DNA from 3 places in the Lysinibacillus irui genome. Region 1 is predicted to be linked to each of the others. Evidence: riboswitches for the same ligand, from Rfam matches in the RefSeq annotation. Region 1 holds a riboswitch; each other region holds the start of a gene.

What was found. Region 1 has a riboswitch for cobalamin ahead of OU989_RS10360 (ABC transporter substrate-binding protein). Riboswitches for the same ligand answer to the same signal wherever they lie in the genome.
Region 2: it holds a riboswitch for cobalamin, as region 1 does, so the genes downstream of both, OU989_RS09100 (ribonucleoside-diphosphate reductase subunit alpha) here and OU989_RS10360 (ABC transporter substrate-binding protein) in region 1, are expected to answer to the same signal.
Region 3: it holds a riboswitch for cobalamin, as region 1 does, so the genes downstream of both, OU989_RS02385 (ABC transporter substrate-binding protein) here and OU989_RS10360 (ABC transporter substrate-binding protein) in region 1, are expected to answer to the same signal.

The regions. Positions count from the first base shown of each region.
Region 1 covers NZ_CP113527.1:2,071,740-2,076,093, reverse strand. Annotated here, with positions in the region: gene OU989_RS10365 (NAD(P)/FAD-dependent oxidoreductase) at 1-350, opposite strand, end outside; gene OU989_RS10360 (ABC transporter substrate-binding protein) at 410-1,405, opposite strand; cobalamin riboswitch at 1,532-1,718, opposite strand; gene OU989_RS10355 (elongation factor G) at 1,901-3,838, shown strand; gene OU989_RS10350 (hypothetical protein) at 4,162-4,354, opposite strand, start outside.
Region 2 covers NZ_CP113527.1:1,855,526-1,859,879, forward strand. Annotated here, with positions in the region: gene OU989_RS09090 (ECF transporter S component) at 1-447, shown strand, start outside; gene OU989_RS09095 (hypothetical protein) at 444-1,130, shown strand; cobalamin riboswitch at 1,237-1,426, shown strand; gene OU989_RS09100 (ribonucleoside-diphosphate reductase subunit alpha) at 1,590-3,803, shown strand; gene OU989_RS09105 (ribonucleotide-diphosphate reductase subunit beta) at 3,816-4,354, shown strand, end outside.
Region 3 covers NZ_CP113527.1:486,321-490,674, reverse strand. Annotated here, with positions in the region: gene OU989_RS02395 (adenosylcobinamide amidohydrolase) at 1-762, opposite strand, end outside; gene OU989_RS02390 (FecCD family ABC transporter permease) at 759-1,760, opposite strand; gene OU989_RS02385 (ABC transporter substrate-binding protein) at 1,757-2,725, opposite strand; cobalamin riboswitch at 2,868-3,051, opposite strand; gene OU989_RS02380 (acyl-CoA dehydrogenase family protein) at 3,109-4,354, opposite strand, start outside.

The DNA of each region.
Region 1 (4,354 bases):
GTATGATAGAGCTGTTCTGTAATATGCACTGCCTCCATTTTTTCACCATCACAAAAATCACATGCCTTCATGACGATATTAGGTACTGCTGGTGCAATATGTAGACCCGCTTCCTGTAAGGCTTGAACAGCTTGTGCGGCAGCACTCGTCGGGACGGATACTATAATACTATAAGAAGCCGAATACTTAATTGCCCCCTTTTCTCCAACAATCTCGGCTATTTTTTGAAATTGTGCTGGCGTGTAATGCTTATTAATAATGCCAGGACTGACAGCTAAGCGTGTAAATTCGCCTTGTTGGCTAAGTGTTTCGAAGGTTTGATCTGGTACGTTTTTTTGAAATGCATTCATGGATATCTCTCCTTATGAAAAAGGAGCTAGCAAAAACGCTAGCTCGGATTGTTGTTAGATTAAAAATTTTCAGGATAGAAGCCTTTTGCTAAAATTTCAATCGCCTCTGCTGCTCGAACTCCTTCAGATGCTGCTGATAGCGGAAGAATAACAAAGCGCTCATTTTTAACAGCTTCCATCTCCTTTAATGCGGGATCATTTTTTAAGAATTGAATCTTTTGTTCTGCTGTTGTTTCACCGTAATCAATGACAACCACCACCTCTGGGTTACGGTCTACTGCATCTTCTTTTGATACGGTTGTCCAGCCGGATTCCACATCACCAAAAATATTTTGACCACCAGCGATGGTCACTAGCTCATTCATAAAGTTTTGACCAGCTGTAAAGATATCCTTTTCACCGCTGTCAAACACTAACACACGTAAATTTTCATCATCTTTCGGTAATTTCGACTGTACATTTTCTACGTCTTTCGTCATTTGCTCAATTAAGGCTTCTCCACGATCCTCCACCCGGAAAATCTTCGCGATATTGCGAATATCAGTGAAAATATCCTCTAATGTCGGCTTTGTCATATTGGAAGCTGTATGTAAATACGTATGAATCCCTAATGCCTCTAGCTCTTCCGGAGTTCCTACGCCCTTTTCACCAAAGCCACTTTTCCAGCCTGCATATAAGAAATCCGCCTCTGCATCAATTACTTGCTCCTTCGTTGGATATTGATCTGAAAGCACAGGGACCTTATCGTAAGCTTCTTGTAATGGCTCATAGATTGTATCATCTAAGTAAGCTGTTCCTACCATGGAATCCTCTAATCCTAATGCCAGCATGATTTCCGTTACATGCTGATTTAAACTAATCGCTTTTTTTGGTGCTTCCTTATATGTTTGCGTTGTATCATTATTTTCGATCGTTACTTCTGTTGTTGCTGTCTCGGACGGCTCAACCTTTTCACCCTGTTCTGCAGACTCTTTGTTGTCCGTTGCATTACAAGCGCCTAAAACAGCTACTAAGGCAATGACCATGATGAGCCATAAACTATTCCATTTCTTCATGTCCTAATCTCCTTTGTTATGAATATAGTTTTGAGGGCATAAAAAAACCCTCTTGTCGCCAAGAGAGAAGCATAGTGAAAAAATGGTATGGTCACCTTTATCACTATCCCCATCCTCGTGGTTCTTAGTTAACAGTTCATATTGGCAGGTATCCTGGCTTAGGTTCATCATCTATACGCCTTCCCATAGCTACACTACAGTGGCACGTTGTATAGACTCCCCATTTACAGTTGCGGGACAGCATCGGAATTACACCGATTTCCCTTTTAAGCAAATGACAAATGCCATTTGCACCAATACATTTTATAATGGTTAATACTATTGATAGACTAGCAGAAGAAGATTAATCACGCAATGAGGAACATGGCGTGACATCCATAATCCCCATTATATTAGCACTATTTCGACATAAAGACGAACTATTTTACAAGAAATATTTCTACGAGAATTCTGTTACAATGGGAAGAAAGCAATGGATAGAAACGAGGATTGGTTATGTACAAAACAATTGGTGTACTTGCGCATGTCGATGCAGGGAAAACAACATTTTCTGAGCAAGTACTTTTTCATACAAATAGTATTCAAGCCCGAGGCCGTGTCGATCACCAGGATACCTTTCTCGATAATCATGAATTAGAGCGCAAGCGTGGCATCACCATATTTGCCGAGCAAGGTCGCATGAACATCGGCGATGATACATACACGTTAATTGATACACCAGGGCATGTCGATTTCTCCCCTGAAATGGAGCGTTCCATTCGAGTCATGGATTACGCCATTATTATTATCAGTGCAGTGGAGGGCGTGCAAGGTCATACAGAAACAGTATGGCAGCTGTTACGTAAATATCATGTCCCAACCTTCTTTTTTATCAATAAAATCGATCGTGAAGGGGCCAACGTAGAGGCAGTCATGAAGCAGCTACGTAAAGATTGCTCACCAGATGTCTTGTTGATCGATGAACCGCTTCGAGCAGATTATCTTTCTAGTAGTATGATGGAATGGCTGGCAGAGCGAGATGAAGAATTACTCGATGCCTTTTTGAATGAATCGTTGGAACATGAACAATGTCTAGCACAGCTAAAGGACATGATTACAAGTGAATGTGCTTTCCCTTGCTTTACAGGCTCGGCCTTAAAGGATGAGGGCATTCAGGAATTTATTGCCCAGCTTCCTCTATTAACCGATACTCATTTTGAACAGGATGCACCGTTTCAGGGAGAGGTTTTTAAAATACGACACGACGGCCACCAGCGTTTAACCTTTATGAAGGCCATGCAGGGGTCCTTACATGTGCGGGATGAATTTACCTTTGGCGAGACAACAGAAAAAATCACAGAAATTCGCCTTTATAATGGCAATCGCTTTGAAACCGTTCAACATGTTGAAGCGGGTGAGATATTTGCTGTTAAAGGGTTAAGTCAGGCAACTATTGGAGACCGCATTGGCAGTACTACACAATCGCAGCCGTACGAGCTCGTCCCAACCTTACAGGCAAAGGTACAATATGAAGGCGACCAACATATTAAAGAAGTGCTACAAATTTTTCGTTTGTTAGAAGCGGAAGAGCCTTCATTACGTGTTCTCTGGCAGGAAAAATTCCAGGAAATCCACGTGCATATAATGGGCGTTATTCAGCTAGAGGTACTCGTTGAGGTATTACAGAAGCGTTTTTCATTAGTCGTTTCTTTCGGAGAGCCACAAATTTTATACATGGAGACAATTGCGACAACGGTTACAGGCTATGGCCATTTTGAGCCACTCAAGCATTATGCGGAAGTGCATGTATTAATGGAGCCAAATCCACGTGGAACAGGCATAACTTTTAGCAATGCCTGTCATGCGGATGATTTATCAGTAGGTAACCAACGACTTGTTGAAAAGCACTTATTTGAACGGGAGCATCATGGACTACTGACAGGCTTCCCGCTAACCGATGTTCATTTTACGCTGTTGACAGGTCGCGGGCACAATGAACACACATCGGGCGGTGATTTCCGAGAAGCTACTTTCCGAGCGTTACGCCAAGGACTTGAGCAAGCGCAGAATGTCTTACTGGAGCCATACTATCGCTTTAAAATGAAAGCCTCTAATGACTTTATTGGCCGCATGATGACCGACATTCAACAAGCAGCGGGTACATTCGATGACCCAATCTTGACGGAAACAGATGTTGTGCTAACAGGACGTGCGCCCGTTGCCACTTTGATGAGCTATAGCACAACCTATGCTGCCTATACAAATGGAAAGGGCGCACTAACACTACAGTTTGACGGCTATGATGTGTGCCATAACCCCGAGGAAGTCATTGCACAAATTGGCTACGATAAAAATGCCGACCCTGAATATAGTTCCTCTAGCATCTTTTGCGCGAAAGGCAAAGGCTACACCGTCCCTTGGCAAGAAGCACAAGCCGCCATGCATTGCCAATAATATTGGGATTGGGTGGCACCGCTCACGTGGGGATTTGCTCTTGGCGGCAGGGATTCTTCCTTCCGCGGGTATTCCTAGCTCTAGCGCGGGTGTTTGCTCCTTTCGCGGGTTTTCTTCGCTCTAGTGCGGGTATTCCTTACTCTTGCGCGGGTGTTTCCTCTCCTTCCGCGGGTATTCTTCGCTCTTGCGCGGGTGTTTCCTCTCCTTCCGCGGGTATTCTTCGCTCAAACGCGGGTATTTCCTCCCCTTTCGCGGGTATTCTTCACTCAAGCAGCGATATTCTTTAATTAAAATAAGCCCTCCGTTGGTTGGAGGGCTTATATTTATAGGGCACCGACTGCTTTTTTTGTTGGTTTGTGCACGAAATATGCTGGTTGGACGATTACATAGTCATGCGAGTTTGTGAAATCAATTAACACTTTGCCTGGATGACTTTTGATAAGTTGTAAATGATCAATTAATTTCAGCAAAAGCTCATGGCCGTTACCGCGCGGATGCCAGTTAAAATGATCATTA
Region 2 (4,354 bases), 220 kb from region 1:
GCCATTTGTGCAGTAGGGGCAGTCATTAAGGTGCCGGCATTTATTTCGACTGCTGCACTCGACTCGGCTCCTGCCTTTTTGGGCGTAGTCTTTTTATCCCCATTTTTAGCAGGGCTTGCTGGATTTATCGGTCATTTTATTACAGCGTTGACTGCTGGATTTCCATTAGGACCACTACATCTTATCATCGCGGTCGAAATGTTCATCGTCGTATGGATCTTTGGTGTGATGCATAGAAAAGGTCTACATGTTTGGAAATGGCCAGTTGCACTCGTATTGAATGGCATTGTGGCACCATTACCGTTTTATTTTTTAATTAGCCCTGCCTTTTTCTGGGGTGCATTAGGTAGCATTCTTATGGCAACTGTTATTAACCTAGTCATTGTTGCAGTAGTGATGCCTGTTTTATCAAAGGTCTTTTTGCGTAAGGAAGGTCGCGTTCAATGAGAAATGCTATGAAAGTGGGCACGTTCATTGTGACAATGGATAATGCGGCAGCCATTGGGGAAAAGCCACAAGATGTAGTGTCAGCATCTGACCAACTAACAGCTTACATGACAGCACGTGTGACATTTTTAGAGCAGCTTGCGGCACAGGCATTACCTTGCCAAGTTTTACTCGCTAATTTCTCTGGTGATACGGCATGGACACGTTATGAAAGAGGTATTCAACAGGTGTTTGAGGAAACTGGTATAGCCTGTCCTGCAATCGCAGGAAGTACGGAATCGAATATGCCCACGCTACAGTCAGGTGTAGCCATTACGATGCTTGGGGAAATACAACAACGTCAACCATTTGACCATGAACAGCTCAGCTGGTACACTTATGGCTTGCCGCTTGTAGGGGAAGAAGTGTTAGCGCATCCAGAAGACGTTGCACAGCTTCAGCCCATTTTTCAGGCATGGCAGGCGGATATCGTGCAGCAAGTTTGGCCAGTCGGGTCAAAGGGGCTACAAGGCGAATTAGCGCGTCTTTTTGGACAGCAACAAGTTGAAAGTTCGCTTGATCTGACCAAATCAGCAGGTCCTTGTTCGGTCATTTTGCTTGGCATCGATCCTAAAAAAGAGCAGCAGGCACAAAATTTTTTCCAAAGAAATTTTGAAAAACTACGCAAAACTGCACCGTATTAGGGCTTGTTTCGAGCAAAAGGGCTGCCTTAAAAATCGCAAGGTACGAAACACCTATTGCAACACGAAACACAATATGTTAGATTTGTTTAGGAGTTAAAACACAATATATAGTATTTGGACAAGCGGTACCAATATGGTTTAAAAGGGAATTCGGAACAAGAGTCATCTTAAGCCGAAGCTGTCCCCGCAACTGTAAGTGCTGACAAATAATCAAGAGACCACTGTTGAAAAAACGGGAAGGTGATTATTTGGAGGAAGCATGAGCCAGGAGACCTGCCGAGATGTTCAAGACAGCAACACATTCTTCGGGGATTGAGAAGTGGAGGCGAGAGATTTGTTCACTTCTTTGTGTGCACGTCCTTCATTTCCATTTCCGATTTTACAGCGATCACGTAACCGATAGATGTTGCGTGATCGCTTTTTGTGTTGCTTGGAGAAAGAAAGGGAGAGAATGTGTACATGACAATTCAAATCGAACAGCAACTAGCTAAGTTAAAAAATAGTTACACGGAGGATGAGCTTGAAAGCTTTGTAAGGTTATCGGATCGTTGGCTACGAAAAAACGACAATGCCACATTTGAAGCATGGGCGGATGCGATGATTTTACAAACACTTAGCCTAATTGATGAGGAAGAGCCCTATTGGACATTTGTGGCTGCACACATTTATTTAGAAAAATTATACGATCAATTTGCAACGCGACGTGGCGTTTCACCAAAGGATGTTTATCAAAAATTTCCAGCTCATCTTGCACAATACACTGAAGCGGGCTTATATCATGAAAGCTTAACAACAAAATATAGTGAGCAGGAGCTTCAACAATTAGCCAGCTATTTAGAACCTAGTCGTGACGAGCTATTCACGTATATTGGCTTGAAGACATTAATGGATCGTTATGTTGTACGTGATTATACAAAAACACCTGTAGAGCTCCCACAAGAGCGTTGGATGGTCATTGCCATGACATTAATGCAGGATGAAACAGAAGATCGTCTAGAAAAAGTGCGAGAAGCTTACTGGGCGATGAGTAATTTATATATGACTGTTGCAACACCGACACTATCAAATGCTGGTAAGACACATGGTCAGCTTTCAAGTTGCTTCATCGATACAGTGGATGACAGCCTACAAAGCATTTACGATACGAATACGGATGTCGCAACATTGTCTAAATATGGTGGTGGTATAGGCGTTTACATGGGCAAAATTCGTAGCCGTGGCTCGTCCATTAAAGGCTTCAAAGGTGCATCAAGTGGTGTGCTACCGTGGATTAAGCAGCTCAATAATACGGCTGTCTCTGTCGATCAGCTAGGGCAACGTCAAGGAGCCATCGCGGTTTATCTTGATGTTTGGCATAAGGACGTCTTTACGTTTTTAGATTTACGCTTAAACAATGGTGATGAACGACTACGTGCCCATGATATTTTCACAGGGCTATGTTTACCAGATCTATTTATGGAAACAGTAGAAGCCCGTGGAGAATGGCACCTATTTGATCCACATGAAGTACGTGAAGTGATGGGCTTCTCTTTAGAGGATTTCTACGATGAAACAAAGGGCAATGGCTCCTTCCGCACGAAATATGCAGCATGTATTGCTAATCCGTTATTAAGCCGTGAAGTAGTACCAGCCATCGATATTATGAAGCGTATTATGCGCTCACAACTCGAAACTGGCGTTCCATTCATGTTTTACCGAGATGAAGTGAACCGCATGAATCCGAATAAGCATGAAGGAATGATTTATAGTTCGAATTTGTGTACAGAAATATTCCAGAATATGTCAGCAACGGAGTTTGAATCCATTACATTAGAAGACGATGTTATCGTGACTCGTCGCAAGCCTGGAGATTTTGTGGTTTGTAACTTGTCCTCTATTAATCTAGGAAGAGCCGTGCCTGCTAATGTCTTAGAGCGGTTAATTCCGATTCAGGTACGTATGCTTGATAATGTTATTGCGTTAAATACTATCCCTGTGAAACAAGCAGAGCGTACGAACCTACGCTACCGTGGTATTGGACTTGGCACATTTGGCTGGCATCATTTATTAGCCTTAAAGGAAATTCAGTGGGAATCAGATGAAGCTGTAGAATTTGCGGACAAGCTTTATGAGGACATCGCCTACCTAACAATTCGTGCCTCTAACGCTTTAGCAAGCGAAAAAGGAGCGTATCCATTATTCGAGGGCTCTGATTGGCAAACAGGTGCCTATTTTGAAAAGCGCGGCTATGATAGCGACAAATGGAATGCTTTACGTGAGGCAGTGGCGAAAGAGGGAATGCGAAATGGCTATGTTATGGCAGTAGCCCCTAACTCATCGACATCGATTCTAGCAGGAAGTACGGCGTCAATTGATCCGATTTTCCAAAAGAGCTACTCAGAAGAGAAGAAGGATTACAAAATTCCTGTAACGGTACCAGATTTATCACCCGTAACGACTTGGTACTATAAATCAGCTTATTTCATCGATCAAAATTGGACAATCAAACAAAATGCAGCCCGTGCTCGCCACATTGACCAAGGCATTTCACTAAATTTATATGTTCAAAATACGATTAAAGCAAAGGATTTACTGGCACTGCATATGAATGCTTGGGCAAGTGGTGTGAAAACGACCTATTATGTACGCTCCACATCAGTAGAATTATTAGAATGTGAGTCTTGTGCAAGCTAGGAGGAAAAAACAATGACAACGATTACGAAACGACAAATTATGGATAAGGAAGCACCTAACCGTTCTACAGGTATCGTTAATGGGCGCTCCTCCAATATTTTAAACTGGGATGATGTCCGCTTTAGCTGGGCGTACCCTAAATATAAAAAAATGCTAGGAAACTTCTGGACACCATTTGAAATTAATATGAGCAATGATGTTAAGCATTTCCCTGAGCTGACGAAAGATGAACAAGAATCATTTTTAAAAATTATCGGTTTATTAGCGCTATTAGATAGTGTGCAAACTGATTTTGCAGGCAAGGTAGCCGATTATTTAACAGATTCTAGTTTAAATGCGTTAATGATTATCTTAGCGCAGCAAGAGGTTATTCATAATCATTCCTATTCGTATGTGCTTTCCAGTATCGTCAACAAGGATGAGCAGGATCGTACCTTTGATTTTTGGCGTACAGAGCCCGTTCTAGAACGACGCAATGATTTTGTTATAAAAGGCTACCAGGCTTTCTCAGAGGAGCCGACTGTCGAAAATATGCTTGAGGCCATTATTTA
Region 3 (4,354 bases), 1.6 Mb from region 1:
TGTAATTTGTGGTTTTGGTAATTCAGGATGGGCATAGGTAGTCACTCGAGCTTGATAAACTTCTTCGATTTGGGAAGCAACTAATACTTCATGTGGTTCACCAAGTGCTCTCATTTGTCCGCCTTCCATAAGCAATAATTCATCACAATAAAGAGAGGCTAAATTCATATCGTGTAGGACCATCACTACCGTTAAACCACACTCCACAGCTTCCTGCCGAACCAAATCTAAAATTTGACGTTGGTGTGCAATATCAAGATGATTCGTTGGTTCATCCAGCAGTAAAATTTCAGCTGTTTGAGCTAATGCTTGTGCAACAAAAACTCTTTGCTGTTCACCGCCAGATAAAAATTCCATGGCAGTATGCTCATAACGCTTCACGCCTGTTTGTAGCATAGCATGTTGTACAGCCTGTTCGTCCTGTTCAGACCAACTCGAGAAAAAACCTGTTTGATGCGGGTAGCGCCCAAGTGAAACGGCCTCTCTCACACTGTTTGAAAAAGCATTTGCATGAAGCTGAGGTAGTACAGCCATCTTTTTCGCCAAAGCACGAGCATTATAGGAAAGGATATTTTTCCCATCTATAGTAATTGTTCCATCAATAGCTGGTAGTATACCACTCATTACCTTTAATAATGTGGATTTCCCACTACCATTCGGTCCTAGAATACCTAGAATTTTCCCCTTCTCAACAGTGAAGCTTATATCCTTGACGATTGCTACGTCTTCATAGCCACCTGATAGATGTTCGACCACAATCATGCCCGTACCCCCTTGCTTCTTCGTTGCTTATAAAATATGTAGGAGAAAACAGGTGCTCCGATAAATGCTGTAATCACACCAATTGGTAGCTCTCTGGGCAAGATAATTGTTCGTGCTACTAAATCGCAAATAATCAGTAATGTGGCGCCATTTAAAAATGATAATGGCAATAAATGGCGATGATCAGAACCCCAAATCATTCTTGTCATATGCGGCACAACTAAGCCTACAAAACCAATTGTCCCAGAAACCGCTACAGCCGCTCCCGTTAACATGGACCCACCTGCTAAAATCAAATGCTTACTCCGCTTTACATTAACCCCAAGATGTTTCGCTCTCTCTTCACCATATAATAAAACATTTAGCTCTCTTCTTTGTGTCCATAGCATAAGTGAGCCAATCAAAACAAACGGGATAATCATTTGGACATATGGCCATCCACGCATTGATACAGATCCAAGTAACCAACCAACGACTTGGCGTAGCTCTTCACCAGATAAAGCAATCATTAAAGAAATGAGTGAACCTAAAAATGAACTAAAAATAACACCTGTTAATATCAATGTCTCCATTTTTAATGAACGGTCTACCATTCTAGCAAAACTCATCACAACTACCATCGTGATAATAGCGCCAATCATACTAAAAATGGGTAATGCATATAAACCTACAATAGGTATAGATAGGCTAAAAAAGATCGTCATTACAGCACCAACCGAAGCACCAGATGAAACACCTAGTGTATATGGATCTGCTAATGGATTTTTTAGCAAACCTTGAAAGGCAGCTCCTGCAATAGCAAGAGAAGCCCCTACTAGTCCCGCTAACAATACACGTGGCAAGCGGATTTTCCAAAAGATATTGGCGGCTGTTTCATCAACCGCCTGATTCCACAATACTTCAAATGGAATATGCACTGAGCCTATTGCTACGCCACACCAGATGCTAATAAGAAGAAGCGTGCCTGTTACTAAATAGGCTACTGCTATTTTTTTCACTTAAATACCTCTGGATAGATCGCTTTTGCTAATTCTTCAAGACCTTCTCCTAAACGAGGACCTTGACGACTTGTTGTGTTTTCATCTACTTGTACAATTGCTTTATTTTTCACAGCATTAATTGTATCGAAGCCAGCACGCTGTGGTATTTTAGTTAAAATATCTGGTACATAGTGATATGTCACCACGATGACATCTGGATTTTTAGCGATAATCTGTTCTGCATCAATTTTATACCAATCATCAGCATCTGCCGCTACATTTTCTGCATGGATCATTTCAAGCATCGCGTTCATAAACGTACCATTCCCAGCTGTATAGATATCTGGCTCATCAGATGCTTCTACTAGCACTTTCTTTGGTTCAACATCTTTTACTTTGGCCAGCACTTCTTCTACCTTCGCCTTCATGTTGGCAATAACTTCTTCAGCCTCTGGCAATTTCCCTGTAGCTCGACCAAGCTGCTCAATCGTCGTGTATGTCTCATTAAAATCTTGTGCATTATTGACGACAAATACTTTTACACCCGCTGACTCAAGCTGTTCAATCGCTGCTTCTGAAAGAGACATGCTAGATTCATGTGAAAAAACGATATCTGGGTTGAGGGCAATAATTTTTTCAATATTGTATTCCATACCGCCAACCTTTTCCTTTTCAGCTACCTCTGGTGGATAATCATCGTTGTCTGTAACCCCTACTATTTCATCTTTTAAACCAAGGCTAAATAATATTTCAGTATTACTTGGAATAAGTGAAACAATTTTCTCTGGAGGAGCTTCTAGTGTTATATCCTTGCCAATGGCATCTGTTATGGTCATTGGGAAAGTTGCTTCGTCCACCTGTGATGTCTCTTGCTGTGTTTGCGGTTCATTAGACGACTTGTCGTTTTTCTCCTCTTGGCCACAGGCAGCTAGCAACCCTAGTGTTAAAAATGCTGATAATCCTATCTTCCAAAATTTCTTCATGTGAATCCTCCTTCGTTGATCTGTGCTTTATTTGGGCAGAAATTCTCCTACACAAATAAGACCCCTAATCTACGAATGATGAGGGGTTAACATTGCACCAAAGAACTGATACAAAATCCACCACCCTATCCTCGTAGGCTGTTATGTCTATACTATAAAGGCAGGTCTCCTGGCTTATGCTTATTACGTCTTTTCAAGCCTTCCCGAATATCATCAGTGGCATCTTTTGAAAAAACTCACATTTACAGTGGCGGGACCGCATCGGAATTACACCGTTTTCCCTTTTCACTTTACTTAAGTAAAGAACCTTTATACTATTCAGTTGATTTTATTATACATGAAAACGAAAAAAAGTCGCCCCTATTCAAGACGACTTCTAGCTTCTATACAATATCAGAAAAATATTGTACGGTTTTCATCTGATCTCCAATTTGTCGCAATGACCATGCCTGTTCTAAATAAACGTCCGCAAGCTTTTCATACTTTCCACCAAATTTTTGCGCCCATTCAACTGCTACGACACTTTCATATAACAGCGCCATTTTCTTTGCAACATCTTTTGCTTCAAATGTTTTCGTGGCATCATCTAAAGCACTAAAAATTTGTAAGATCCCAGCTAGTTTCACCAATTGCTCTCTCACAATTTGCACCAAAGCGCTATCTGTTAATTTTTCTAACCGTTCTTCCATCTCATTGACAAAAAGCTCATGTGCCTGAAACTTATCCACTAACCGAATAAGCTCTAACGCCAGAATATTAGCCGTGCCCTCCCATACCGTCAACACTTGAGCATCTCTCAGTAAGCGCGGTGTCACAAAGTCCTCAATATAACCATTGCCACCATGTAATTCAATTGCTTCACTAGCATAATGAACCGCTTGCTCTGCCGTTTCCTTTTTCATAATGGCAATATATAAACGATTCATAATAACATCTTGTTGTGTTCCATGCCCATTCGTTACTTTATCGTATAATTGAATAAGATCAAAAACGGTCGCTACTTCTACATGTAGCTTAGCTGCAAATTTCCCTAATGTATCTTGAATCATTGGGTATTGTGTTAAAGGCTTGCCAAATGCATATCGATTTGTCACATAATGCTTCGCCTCTAAGAAACCTCGACGCATAATCCCAATCGATGCTACGGCATTGCAAATTCTTGAGAGATTCAGTGCCTCCAGCATATAATAAATCCCCTTACTTTGTTCACCTACAACATAAGCAAGTGCACCATCAAATTCAACCTCACCAGATGGAACTGCCCGAACACCCAACTTATCTTTTAGTCGTCGAATACGTAGATGATTTGCCGTTCCGTCTTCTTTACGCCAAGGAACAGCAAATAAGGTTAATCCTTTAGAGCCTGCTTGTGCACCTTCTAGACGTGCCAACACCATTGCTACCCCACACATACCGGCATTGGAAGCGAAGTATTTTTCACCATAGAGGCGAAATTCATTGCCTTCCCTTCTCGCTTCCACAACATTCGCCCCTACATCTGAGCCCCCTTGACGTTCAGTTAAAAATGTTGCTCCTTCATATAACTCTGTATCACCTGTTGCACAAACATGTGGTAAGAAACGCTGTTTAACCTCGTCATCAGCATAATGATCTAATAGATAGGCAGTA